DNA from 2 places in the Geobacillus sp. PLS 41 genome. Region 2 is predicted to be linked to the other one. Evidence: predicted binding sites of a transcription regulator. Region 2 holds the regulator's gene; the other holds the start of a gene.
What was found. Region 2 encodes CtsR, which represses protease genes until heat stress. Its sites were predicted from a motif close to ATGGTCAATAAAGGTCAAACA; they were not measured.

Region 1 (6,915 bases), 550 kb from region 2:
TCTGACGTCGAACCGCTCATTGTCGAGCTGTTCCAGCACCGTTTTCAAAACGGCAACGGCTTATCCGGCCATTCGCTCGGCAATTTGATTTTGGCGGCGCTCACATCGATCACCGGCGACTTTGTGAAAGCGATCCGTGAGATGAGCAAAGTGTTGAACGTGCGCGGCCAGGTGCTGCCGGCAGCGAACAAGAGCGTCGTTTTGCACGCGGAGATGGAAGACGGTTCCATCATCTCTGGCGAGTCAAAAATCCCGAGTGCGGGAAAAAAAATTAAGAGGGTGTTTTTAACGCCGGAAGACATTGAGCCGCTGCCGGAGACGGTTGATGCCATCCGCCGCGCCGATTTGATTGTCATCGGGCCGGGCAGCCTATACACAAGCATCTTGCCGAATTTGCTCGTGCCGAAAATCGGGCAGGAAGTATGCAAGGCGAAGGCGAAAAAAGTATATATATGCAACATTATGACTCAGGCCGGCGAGACGCCGCACTATACGGTGAGCGACCATGTGGAGGCGCTTCATGCTCATCTTGGCGGCCCGTTTTTGGACGCGGTGATCATCAACAGCGGAGCGATCCCGGAAGCGATCCGCCGCCGCTACGAGGCGGAGCGGGCCGAGCCGGTGCGTGACGACAGCAGCGGGCTTTCGTTGCAAGTCATCCGCGACGATATTGTCACGTACGAGGATGGGGTCATTCGCCATAATACGGCGAAAGTCGCCGCCCTTCTTCTCGGGCTTCTCCCTCACCGTTAAAGGCGGGACCCGAGTAGGCCGCAAAGCGCCATTATGGGCGGTGATGCTCCCGATGGCCGCGCCGAAAGTCAGGCACCTCCAACCGGCCGGATGCGGGGAACGAATGGAGGTGGAGCGATCGTGTCTTTTGCATCGGAAACGAAAAAGGAATTGACCCATTTAGAGGTGAAGCCTTGCTGCTTGCGCGCGGAGCTGTCGGCGCTTTTGCGCATGAACGGTTCACTGTCGTTTTCCGGCGGGCGAATGGCCATCGATGTCCAGACGGAAAATGCGGCGATCGCTCGGCGCATTTATACGTTATTGAAAAAGGGCTACGATGTCGCCGTCGAGCTGTTTGTCCGCAAGAAAATGCGCTTGAAAAAAAACAACGTCTACATCGTCCGCGTGACCGACGGTGCGGCTTCTTTGCTTCGTGAACTTCACATTGTCAACGGCGATTTTTCGCTCATCCATGACATTTCCCCGGAGCTCGTCAAGAAAAAATGCTGCAAGCGCTCGTATTTGCGCGGCGCGTTTTTGGCCGGCGGTTCGGTCAACAACCCGGAGACGTCGTCCTACCATTTGGAGATTTTTTCGCTGTATGAGGAGCATAACCGGGCGTTATGCGAATTGATGAACAGCCACTTTTTTTTAAATGCGAAAACGTTGGAACGGAAAAAGGGGTTTATTACGTATTTAAAAGAGGCGGAAAAAATCGCCGAGTTTTTGAACATCATCGGCGCCCATCAAGCGCTGCTCCGCTTTGAGGACATTCGCATCGTCCGCGATATGCGCAACTCGGTCAACCGGCTTGTCAATTGCGAAACCGCCAATTTGAACAAAACGATCGGCGCTGCGCTTCGCCAGGTGGAGAACATCCGCTACATCGACGAGACGATCGGCCTTGATTCACTGCCGGCCAAGCTGCGGGAAATCGCGAAACTTCGCATCGAGCATCAAGACGTGACGCTGAAAGAGCTCGGGGAGATGGTTGCCGGTGGAAAAATCAGCAAATCCGGCATCAACCACCGGCTGCGCAAAATTGATGAGATCGCGGAGCGGCTGCGGGCTGGAAAGCCGGTCGATTTCCATAAATCGCTGTAAAGGGGAGATGGAGAATGGTGGAAAAACAAGTGGAAGTGAAATTAAAAACCGGGCTGCAGGCGCGCCCGGCGGCGTTGTTTGTCCAAGAAGCGAACCGTTTTTCCGCTGATGTGTTTTTGGAAAAAGACGGAAAACGGGTCAACGCGAAAAGCATTATGGGCTTGATGAGCCTCGCCATCGGCCATGGAGCGGTGATCACGCTCATTGCCGACGGTCCGGATGAGCAAGAAGCGATCGAAAAGCTCGCCGCCTATGTGCAAAAGGAAAAGTAAAGCAGCGTGTGGGGCTGGCGGGGAAAGGAATGGAAAAGGCTGCTCCGTTTTTGTCGGAAGCAGCCTTTTTTCGTCAATGTCGGTGCAGGCGCAGCTCTATAGCGGTTCTGCCAACGTGTGCATGCCTTATTTTTCATCAGCGCGCGTCAGCACGCGGTCAATGATGCCGTATTCCATTGCTTTTTGCGCGGTCATAAAGTTGTCGCGGTCCGTATCGCGCTCGATCACTTCGATCGGCTGGCCGGTGTTTTCCGATAAAATGCGGTTCAATTTGTCGCGCAAGAACAAAATGCGCTTCGCTGCGATTTCGATTTCCGTCGCTTGCCCTTGGGCGCCGCCGAGCGGTTGGTGGATCATGATTTCACTGTTTGGCAAGGCGAACCGTTTCCCTTTCGCACCGGCGGCAAGCAAAAACGCCCCCATGGAAGCGGCCATGCCGATGCAAATTGTCGATACGTCCGGTTTGATGAACTGCATCGTGTCGTAAATCGCCAGGCCAGCTGTGATCGAGCCGCCCGGGCTGTTGATGTACAAGGAAATATCTTTGTCCGGGTCTTCCGCCGCCAAAAACAACAGCTGCGACACGATCGAGTTGGCCACTTGGTCGTCGATCGGGCTGCCAAGGAACACGATTCGGTCTTTCAATAAGCGCGAATAAATGTCGTACGCCCGCTCCCCGCGGTTCGTCTGTTCGATGACAGTCGGAATCAAATACATCAAAAACGCCTCCTTTTCCATCCTAATGGATCAATATGTACGCCTTAATCATACACGAATGGTCAATGAAGGTCAAACAAAACGACCTTCCCCATTCTTTATAACATATTCGCGGCTAGCGGGAACATCCCTCTTTTCATCATAACCGCTTTTTTATTTTTTTAACCAGTTGCCTGTGGCGGTGGCATTGATGTGGAAGGAACAAAGGCCTAATTTTTCCTGTTTTTTTATTGCATTTTCCCCTTGCATTTTTGCACGATCCTGCTATAATAGAACATGCGACGGAACGAAATAGAGAAATCATGAACTTCCATGCCCTCGTAGTGTAGTGGATAGCACGAGAGATTCCGGTTCTCTTAGCGTGGGTTCGAATCCTGCCGAGGGCGTTCCAACGATCCGACAAGTTCGGATTGAGATTCCCAAATCCCTTGATACGACCGCGTTTGCGGTCGTTTTTCATTTTTTGGGAATCCCGAAAAAAACGATAGAATCCGAAAAAATTTTGTACGAATTTTGCACGGCTATTTGGTACGATCCAGTTCCGCCATCGCGAGATCGACCTGCCGGGATTCTTTTTGTTCCATCTCATCTAAAATATGCGAGTACGTTTGCAGAGTAGTGACAATATGGCGGAACAGGAAACGAGTTTGGAGCAGCTGGCTTCGATTCGGTTTCGCCAACCGTCGATCACAATTCGGACTTTGTCCGCAGACAAAGCGTATGGCGCCACGGAGTATCTGGAAGCGCTCTTTCTTCATCCAGACTACAGTTTTTTGTTTTTTGTCGTGTAAATGCCACTAATAAGTGAAAGGTGCAAACCGAATCCTCCTTCCGTTGCGTCACCCGATTGGGCAGCGCTTTTTATGTAGGTGAGGTGATACACGTGTAGAAGTTGCACGAGGTATTGAACGATAACAAAAGCTAAACCACATGAAGAAAAAGGACGGAATGACCTGGGGCGACTGGATGGAGATCATGGGGTCCGGCGCGATACGTATAAACGAGTGCGCGGGGCGGTGAGGAGGAAATGGGAAGGAATAAAGACCCTTAGGTTAAAAAACATATACTTGGTATATGGTTGTAATCCTGCCGAGGCAAAACAGCCGCCTAGGCGGCTGTTTTTCTTTTAGATCAGCAGCGGACGCGCCGCTTTCCTCGAGAGGGTTCCCAAATCAAGGGCTCGGGCGGGGCATTGGGTTTTTTTCGTCTGAACAGGCGCCGGTTCGGGCGGTCGCCAAGGCCGCTTTCCGCCGTCAAAAATTTCTCCTACCCCCTCCCGCTCCCGTTGTGTACAATAAAAGAAAGGGAGGCGTGACGATGAGGGCGGAGTTATGGCAAGAGCAGCGGCTGCAGTTGTCGCTGACAAAGGAACTTGTGCAGGCGATTGAACTGTTGCAATATTCCGCAGTGGATTTGGAAGCGTTTTTATATGAACAGTCGCTGGAAAACCCGTTTTTGGAAATTCGCCGCACCCGGGTGCGGCAACGGCCAAGCCGGACAGAAAGAGACCAAAAGCAATGGCTCGAGAACATTGGCGCCCGCGCAGAGACACTTGTTGGCCATTTGCTTTCTCAGCTGCCTGCGTTGAAGCTGGCCGATCGGGAAGAGCGCATCGTCCGTTATCTCATTGCCTCGCTCGATGAGGATGGCTATTTGCGCGTGCCGCTTGCCGAGCTGGCGGCGCGGTTTTCCGCATCGGAACAAGAGATGGAACGGGGGCTGCGCCTTGTGCAGTCGCTCGACCCGCCGGGAGTCGGCGCCCGCGATTTGGCGGAATGCCTCTTGCTGCAGCTTGAACGTCTTCCTGAGCGCGACGAGCTGGCGGAGATGATCGTCCGCTACCATTTTGTCCCCTTTGCGGAAAAGTCGTGGAAAACGCTGGCCAAGCAGCTTGGCGTCAGCCTTGGCGAACTGCAACGCGTCTTCGAGCTCATTCGCACACTCGAGCCGCGGCCAGGCATTCACTATTCGAGCGAAACACCGCCTTTGGTGGTGCCGGATGTCATCGTCGTCCGCGGGGCGGAAGGGGACTGGATGGCCGCCTATAATGATGACATCCATCCGGAGCTCGAATGGAATCGGGAGTACGAGCGGCGCATCGCTGCATCCGGCGACCGGCATGCCGAACAGTTTATCAAAGAAAAATATCGGCAGTTTACATGGCTCGCGAAAAGTTTGGAGCAACGGAAACAGACGCTTCTCCATTTGACGGCCGTCATCATCGACCGCCAGCGCTCGTGTTTGGAGTTTGGGCTTTCGGCGCTCAAGCCGATGACGATGCGCGAGGTGGCCGAGGAGCTCGGCGTTCATGAATCGACGGTGAGCCGCGCGGTCCGGCATAAATATGTGCAAACGCCGTTTGGCACCGTGGAGTTGCGCCGTTTCTTTTCAAACGCCGCGACGGCCGCAGGGGATGAAGCGGCATCGTCCGCCCGCGTGAAAGCGATCATTGAGGCCCTTATTTCCGAGGAAGATCGGCGGGCGCCGCTGTCTGACCAACAGCTTGCTGATTTGCTTCGCGATCGGCACGGCATCGCCATTTCGCGCCGCACAGTCGCCAAATACCGCGAGCAGCTGCGCATCCCGTCTTCGGCAAAGCGGAGGCAATATATCGGCCTGCCGTAACGGGCGGCCAATCGAAACGGCAACTGCTGTAGAAAGAGAGGAAGAAATGAATGCATATCCGATTGTATACGAAAACCAATTGCCCGCTCTGCGACAAAGCGAAAGCCGTTTTGACGGAGCTGCGGGCGGACTATTCGTTTACGCTGGAAGAAATTGATATTTACAAAGATGATGAACTGCTGGAAAAATATCAGCTGATGATCCCGGTTGTGGAATTGGATGGCGAAGAAATCGGCTGGGGAGCGATTGAAAAAGAAGCGGTGAGAAAACGGTTGCGGCGGGCGCAAAACAGTTGAACGGCTATCGTCCTCCTGCTATAATGAAAATGGCGCGGGAGGAATTTTTTATGGCACTGCGGGACATAATATGTCATACCGGGACATAAGATGTCCCTATATTCAATCGAGGAGAAAGGATCCATGCAGCCGTTATTGGAGGCACAAAAAAAATTATTGCCTGACTTGCTTGACGTTATGCAAAAACGATATCAAATTTTGCACTCCATTTCGCTTATGGCGCCGATCGGGCGGCGGGCGCTGGCGGCGAGCCTCGGCATGAGTGAGCGGGTGCTCCGGTCGGAAACAGAATTTTTGAAAGGACAAAACTTGCTTTCCGCCGATGTGTCGGGCATGCGGTTGACGGAGGAAGGCCAGGCGCTCCTTCATACGCTCAATGATTTGATGCGGGAAGCGCTCGGACTCAAAGAGCTGGAAGCCGCGCTGCAGGAACAGCTCGGCATTCCGCGGGTGATTGTCGTTGCCGGGGATAGCGACCGTTCCCCTTGGGTAAAAAAAGAAATGGGTAGAGCGTGTGTCGCCTGCATGAAGGAGCTGCTTGAGCCCGGGGACATCGTCGCCGTGGCCGGCGGAACGACGATGGCGGCGGTCGCGGAGATGATGACGCCGGATTCGAAGCTTCGCGATGTGTTGTTCGTGCCGGCGCGCGGCGGCCTTGGCGAAGATGTCGAGAATCAGGCGAACACGATTTGTGCGAAAATGGCGGAAAAAGCGATGGGCCGCTATCGGTTGCTGCACGTGCCTGACCAGCTGAGCGATGAAGCGTACGCGTCGCTTGTCGAAGAGCCGGCGGTGAAAGAAGTGCTTGAGCTCATCCAATCATGCCGCATGGTCGTCCATGGCATCGGTGAAGCGGTGACGATGGCCAAGCGGCGGAAGACGCCGCCTGTAGAGATGGAGAACATCATCGCCCGCCATGCGGTCGCCGAGGCGTTCGGCTACTATTTCAACGAGTACGGCGACGTCGTCCATAAAGTGAAAACAGTCGGCATTCAACTTGAACACCTCCCGCATGTCGAGCATGTCATCGCCGTCGCCGGAGGGGCGTCGAAGGCGAAAGCCATTCGCGCGTACATGAAACGGGCGCCGCACTCGCTATTGGTGACGGACGAAGGAGCCGCAAAAGCGTTCGTAGGGGAGTAATCTCCCTTGCTGATACAATCCAATCG
Region 2 (6,915 bases):
TTTGACATCCACGACGACTTTTTGCCCTTTGGCGATCGTGCCTTTTAACAATTCTTCGGACAAACGGTCTTCAACATGCTTTTGCAAGGCGCGGCGCAGCGGGCGGGCACCGTATTCTGGATCGAACCCTTCGGCGGCGATTTTCTCAATGGCGGCCTCCGTCAGCTCAAGATCAATGTCTTGCTCTTTCAGCCGCTTCACGAGCGTATCGGCCATCAATCGGACGATTTGTTTCAGATGGTCTTTTTCGAGCGAATGGAAGACGATGATTTCGTCGATCCGGTTTAAAAACTCTGGACGGAATGCTTTTTTCAGCTCATCCATCACTTTGCTTTTCATATCTTTGTATTGCTGGTTCCCGTCTTGAATGTTGAAGCCAACGTACTTATTCCGTTTCAGCGCATCGGCGCCGACGTTGGACGTCATGATGATGATCGTGTTGCGGAAGTCGACCGTCCGCCCTTTCGAGTCAGTCAGCCGCCCATCTTCCAACACTTGCAGCAAAATATTGAACACGTCCGGATGCGCTTTTTCCATCTCATCTAACAGGACAACCGAATACGGCTTGCGGCGCACTTTTTCCGTCAGCTGGCCGCCTTCTTCATAACCGACATACCCCGGCGGCGACCCGATGAGCCGCGATGTCGAGTGTTTTTCCATATACTCGGACATATCGATGCGAATGAGGGCGTCTTCATCGCCAAACATCGCTTCTGCCAAGGCTCGAGCCAACTCCGTTTTCCCAACCCCGGTCGGACCAAGGAAAATGAACGAACCGATCGGGCGTTTCGGGTCTTTCAGGCCAGCACGGGCGCGGCGCACCGCTTTGGCGACCGCTTTGACCGCCTCGTCTTGGCCGACGACACGCGAATGCAAAATTTCTTCCAGCTTGAGCAGCCGCTCCGTTTCCGTCTCAGCGAGCTTCGATACCGGAATGCCGGTCCAACTCGAGACGACCGCGGCGATGTCTTCGACCGTCACTTCCAAATTTTCTTGGCCTTGTTTTTCTTTCCACGCACGTTTCGTTTCCTCCAGTTCTTCGCGCAGCCGCTGTTCCATATCGCGCAGCGACGCCGCTTTCTCAAACTCTTGGCTTTGCACGGCCGCGTCTTTTTCTTTCCGCACTTCCTCGAGCTTTTGTTCAAGTTCTTTCAATTTCGGCGGTGCGGTGAACGAACGAAGGCGCACTTTCGAGCAAGCCTCGTCGATCAAATCGATCGCCTTATCCGGCAAGAAACGGTCGGTAATGTAGCGGTCGGACAACTTGACGGCTTGCACGATCGCCTCGTCGGAAATCGAAACGCGGTGATGCGCTTCATACCGATCGCGCAACCCTTTTAAAATTTGGATCGATTCTTCCACTGTCGGTTCATCAACGTAAATCGGCTGAAAGCGGCGTTCAAGCGCGGCGTCTTTTTCAATATATTTCCGGTATTCATCGAGCGTTGTCGCGCCGATGCATTGAAGCTCCCCGCGCGCCAACGCCGGTTTCAAAATGTTCGACGCGTCGATCGCTCCTTCCGCCCCACCGGCGCCAATTAATGTATGCAGCTCATCGATAAACAAGATGATGTTGCCCGCTTGACGAATTTCATCCATCACTTTTTTCAGTCGGTCTTCAAATTCTCCACGGTATTTCGTTCCGGCGACGACTGTCCCCATATCGAGCGTCATGACCCGCTTGTCGCGCAGCGTTTCCGGCACTTCGTTATTGACGATTTGTTGGGCTAACCCTTCAGCAATGGCCGTTTTCCCAACGCCCGGCTCGCCGATCAACACAGGATTATTTTTCGTCCGCCGGCTTAATACTTCAATGACGCGCTGAATTTCTTTACTGCGGCCGATGACCGGGTCCAGCCGCCCTTCGCGGGCAATCGCTGTCAAATCGCGGGCGAGGCTGTCAAGCGTCGGAGTGCTCACGTGCGAAGCACCGCCGCCATGGCCTGACATCGACTCATTGCTGCCAAGCAGCTGCAACACTTGCTGGCGCGCTTTGTTCAAGCTTACTCCCAAGTTGTTCAGCACGCGGGCGGCCACCCCTTCGCCTTCGCGGATCAACCCAAGCAAAATATGTTCTGTGCCGACGTATGAATGGCCGAGCTTCCGCGCTTCATCCATCGACAGCTCAATTACTTTTTTCGCCCGCGGCGTATAGTGGATCGTATGCGACACTTCACTGCCACGGCCGATGAGCGATTCGACTTCTTTTTGAATTTTATCTGGGCCGAGCCCAAGCGCCATGAGCGCCTTAGCCGCGATCCCCTCGCCCTCGCGGATGAGGCCGAGCAAAATATGTTCTGTGCCGATATTGTTATGGCCGAGGCGAATGGCTTCTTCCTGCGCCAGCGCCAGCACTTTTTGCGCCCGTTCCGTAAATCTGCCAAACATCATCGTTCATCACCCTCCATCTTTCTTCGTTCCTCCATCTTTAAACGCTCCCGGATCAGCGCCGCGCGGCGGACGTCCCGTTCTTCAGGGCGAAGCGCCCCGCCGGCATATTGCTGCAAAAATCCCGGCTGCGTCAAAATCATCAGCTCATTTAAAATGTTGCGCGAGATGTTCTTGATATATCCTAGATCAATCCCTAAGCGAACATCGGACAGACATTGCGCCGCTTCTTTCGATTCGATGACGCGGCAGTTGGCCAGTATGCCGTATGAACGGAACACCTTGTCTTCTAATTGTATGCCCAAAGTTTTCACTAATGCCTGACGAGCCGCTCTTTCTTGGGCGATCAGCTGCTGAACGATCGTATGCAAATCAGCAACAATGTCTTCCTCCGATTTCCCAAGCGTGATCTGGTTGGAAATTTGGAATATATTCCCCAACGCTTCACTCCCTTCACCGTATGTTCCACGGACAACAAGCCCAAGCTGGTTGATGGCAGGAATAATACGGTTAATTTGCTGCGTCAGCACAAGCGCCGGAAGATGCATCATCACCGAAGCCCGCAATCCCGTCCCGACATTGGTCGGGCAGCTCGTTAAATAACCAAGCCGCTCGTCAAAGGCATAGTTGACATACCCTTCAATCCAATCGTCCAATTCGCTCGCCGCCTCGAGAGCCTCAGCAAGCTGCAACCCCGGGAATAGGCATTGGATGCGGATATGATCCTCCTCGTTGATCATGATGCTGATTTCTTCATTTTCCGAAAGCAGACAAGCGCCAAACGGCGAATCCTCAGCCAGATGCGGACTAATTAAGTGTTTTTCTACCAATACCCGTTTTTCAATCGGCTGAAGCTCCGACATTTTCAACAACTCGAAGCGGCCTGCCCCTCCGTAAGAACGATGGGCGAACGTCCGTTCAAACAACGCGACGATTTGCATCGCTTCTTCACTGCTAAACAGCGTTGGAAAACGAAAGTCAACGATGTTGCGCGCCAGTCGGATGCGACTGCTTAAGACGATGTCCGAATCCGGCCCCTCTTGGCTCATCCACGCGCTGACCGCCGTATTGAAAAACTTCTCGAACGACATACCGCTTACATATCCCCCTCTCCGCGTCGACGCAGTTCATCCTCCAACGAGCGGATTTGGTCGCGCACCTCGGCCGCCCGCTCGAATTCCTCACGAGCAACGAGCTCCTGAAGCTTTTGTTTCAACATAGCAAGTTGCTTGCGCAAATGGAGAACGCCGCCTTTTCGCTTCGGAATTTTTCCTGAATGAGCGGTATTGCCGCTATGGAGCCGTTTCAAAATCGGCGGCAAGTAGCGTGCAAACGTCCGGTAGCAGTTAGCGCAGCCGAACCGCCCGATTTGTGTGAATTGATGGTATGTCATTTGGCACGTCTCACATTGAAGTACATCCGGGTTCGGAAACGCGTTCGCCGTCATCTCTTTCATCGGCGCTTGAAAGTTAAGAAGCCCCGCCAACAAGTTGTTGAGTGAAAAATCATCATTGCCGTAGAACGTAAACATATGGCCATGCTCTCTGGCACATTGCTCGCAAAGATGGAACTCCGTTTTCTCTCCGTTTACAATTTTTGTAAAGTGCATCGTGGCCGGCCGCTGCTTGCATTCTTGGCAAATCAATGCCTCCCCCTCCCCCTATTTGTATTTCAGCGACGTCAGCATCGCTTTTAACATGCGGGCCCGCAGTTCGTCCCGCTCGGGCAAATCGATATATAAAACAGAACGATCCATAGCGCTTAACATAATTTTCGCTTCCCGCTCCGAAATTACCTTTTCTTCAACGAGACGTTTTACCACATCTTCGGCATTCGATTGGCTGATGCGGTGGCCGACAAGCTCGAGCAGCTGGTCAATAAGCTGTGCTTCACTCTTTGTCTTCACTTTCATAATGCGGATATACCCACCGCCACCGCGCTTGCTTTCGACGATGTACCCTCTTTCAAGGGTAAACCTCGTATTGATGACATAGTTGATCTGCGACGGAACACATTGGAATTTATTAGCGATTTCGCTTCGTTTAATTTCAACGATATCTTGGTCGCTCATATTGAGCACTTGCTTTAAATATTGCTCAATGATGTCGGAAATGTTCGGCACTCTACCTACCACCTTCCTTACAACCAAGCTGCCTGGCGATGGGCCGTCCGCTGACCAGGACACCCCACTGCCTATTTGTTGACTTTGACTATATTTGACCTTACTCTTACTATACAATGTATTACGGAAAATTTCAAGAGTGACCAAAGAAGGAAAACTAACTATAGAATATCCGTTTTTTTGGACAATAAAACGTCAAGCAGCCGAATAAATGAAAAAGCACGCCTTTTCTTCCAAGGAAAGAAAAGACGTGCTTTCCATTTTGCCTAGCAGCGACCTACTCTTGCAGGGGCGCTGGCCCCAACTACCATCGGCGCTGGAGGGCTTAACTTCCGTGTTCGGGATGGGAACGGGTGTTTCCCCTCCGCCATAGCCACTAGGCAATGATGATCATCTTGGACAGTAATTATTATATCCATCCTGTTGGATTTGTCAACAGGATGTTCATTCCCTCAAAACTAGATAACCGTTGGAAGAAGCCGCTCGCCTGCGCTTTTCGCATTGTCCAGCTCCGGCTCGCCGCCGCTCGGGGTCAAATAACCTTCGCCTTCGGGATCGGAAATCCCTGCAGGCGAAGAACATTTGCCCGTCGCGGCGACCCGCTCGCCTGCGCTTTTCTTGGTTAAGCCCTCGATCGATTAGTATCCGTCAGCTCCACGTGTCGCCACGCTTCCACCTCGGACCTATCGACCTCGTCATCTTCGAGGGATCTTACCCGCTTTGCGCGGTGGGAAATCTCATCTTGAGGGGGGCTTCACGCTTAGATGCTTTCAGCGCTTATCCCGTCCGCACATAGCTACCCAGCGGTGCCCCTGGCGGGACAACTGGTACACCAGCGGTGCGTCCATCCCGGTCCTCTCGTACTAAGGACAGCTCCTCTCAAATTTCCTCCGCCCGCGACGGATAGGGACCGAACTGTCTCACGACGTTCTGAACCCAGCTCGCGTACCGCTTTAATGGGCGAACAGCCCAACCCTTGGGACCGACTACAGCCCCAGGATGCGATGAGCCGACATCGAGGTGCCAAACCTCCCCGTCGATGTGGACTCTTGGGGGAGATCAGCCTGTTATCCCCGGGGTAGCTTTTATCCGTTGAGCGATGGCCCTTCCATGCGGAACCACCGGATCACTAAGCCCGACTTTCGTCCCTGCTCGACCTGTCCGTCTCGCAGTCAAGCTCCCTTGTGCCTTTGCACTCTCCGAATGATTTCCAACCATTCTGAGGGAACCTTTGGGCGCCTCCGTTACCTTTTGGGAGGCGACCGCCCCAGTCAAACTGCCCACCTGACACTGTCTCCCACCCCGCTAAGGGGTGCGGGTTAGAATTTCAATACCGCCAGGGTGGTATCCCACCGTCGCCTCCACCGAAGCTGGCGCTCCGGCTTCCCAGGCTCCCACCTATCCTGTACAAGCGATACCAAAATTCCATATCAGGCTGCAGTAAAGCTCCACGGGGTCTTTCCGTCCTGTCGCGGGTAACCTGCATCTTCACAGGTAGTATAATTTCACCGGGTCTCTCGTTGAGACAGCGCCCAAGTCGTTACACCTTTCGTGCGGGTCGGAACTTACCCGACAAGGAATTTCGCTACCTTAGGACCGTTATAGTTACGGCCGCCGTTTACTGGGGCTTCGGTTCGCACCTTCGCTTCCGCTAAGCGCTCCCCTTAACCTTCCAGCACCGGGCAGGTGTCAGCCCCTATACGTCGCCTTTCGGCTTCGCAGAGACCTGTGTTTTTGATAAACAGTCGCTTGGGCCTTTTCACTGCGGCTCTTCAGGGCTCTTCACCCCAAAGAGCACCCCTTCTCCCGAAGTTACGGGGTCATTTTGCCGAGTTCCTTAACGAGAGTTCTCCCGCGCGCCTTAGGATTCTCTCCTCGCCTACCTGTGTCGGTTTGCGGTACGGGCACCTCTTCCCTCGCTAGAGGCTTTTCTTGGCAGTGTGAAATCGGGGACTTCCGGATTACTCCGTCGCCGTCACCGCTTAGCCTTATGATCCGCGGATTTGCCTGCGGATCAGCCTCACGGCTTGGACAGGCTCTTCCAGCCGCCTGCTCGCCCTATCCTCCTGCGTCCCCCCATCGCTCAAACGGGAAGAAGGTGGTACAGGAATCTCAACCTGTTGTCCATCACCTACGCCTTTCGGCCTCGGCTTAGGTCCCGACTAACCCTGAGCGGACGAACCTTCCTCAGGAACCCTTAGGCTTTCGGCGCAGAGGATTCTCACCTCTGTTTTCGCTACTCATACCGGCATTCTCACTTCTAAGCGCTCCACCAGTCCTTCCGGTCTGGCTTCTCTGCCCTTAGAACGCTCCCCTACCGATGACCAACGGTCATCCCGCAGCTTCGGCGGCACGTTTAGCCCCGGTACATTTTCGGCGCAGAGTCACTCGACCAGTGAGCTATT

Region 1: clpP (ATP-dependent Clp endopeptidase proteolytic subunit ClpP) is a predicted target of CtsR. The motif match lies at 2,884-2,904, and genes of this name have one in related genera.

The regions. Positions count from the first base shown of each region.
Region 1 is NZ_CM151395.1:1,020,037-1,026,951, forward strand. It holds gene ACVX3G_RS04970 (gluconeogenesis factor YvcK family protein) at 1-753, shown strand, start outside; gene whiA (DNA-binding protein WhiA) at 874-1,836, shown strand; gene ACVX3G_RS04980 (HPr family phosphocarrier protein) at 1,851-2,108, shown strand; gene clpP (ATP-dependent Clp endopeptidase proteolytic subunit ClpP) at 2,235-2,825, opposite strand; tRNA gene ACVX3G_RS04990 (tRNA-Arg) at 3,140-3,211, shown strand; gene ACVX3G_RS04995 (hypothetical protein) at 3,452-3,616, shown strand; gene rpoN (RNA polymerase factor sigma-54) at 4,143-5,450, shown strand; gene ACVX3G_RS05005 (glutaredoxin family protein) at 5,501-5,746, shown strand; gene ACVX3G_RS05010 (sugar-binding transcriptional regulator) at 5,870-6,889, shown strand.
Region 2 is NZ_CM151395.1:473,593-480,507, forward strand. It holds gene clpC (ATP-dependent protease ATP-binding subunit ClpC) at 1-2,391, opposite strand, end outside; gene ACVX3G_RS02270 (protein-arginine kinase McsB) at 2,388-3,479, opposite strand; gene ACVX3G_RS02275 (protein-arginine kinase activator protein McsA) at 3,485-4,033, opposite strand; gene ctsR (transcriptional regulator CtsR) at 4,049-4,510, opposite strand; rRNA gene rrf (5S ribosomal RNA) at 4,775-4,891, opposite strand; rRNA gene ACVX3G_RS02290 (23S ribosomal RNA) at 5,129-6,915, opposite strand, start outside.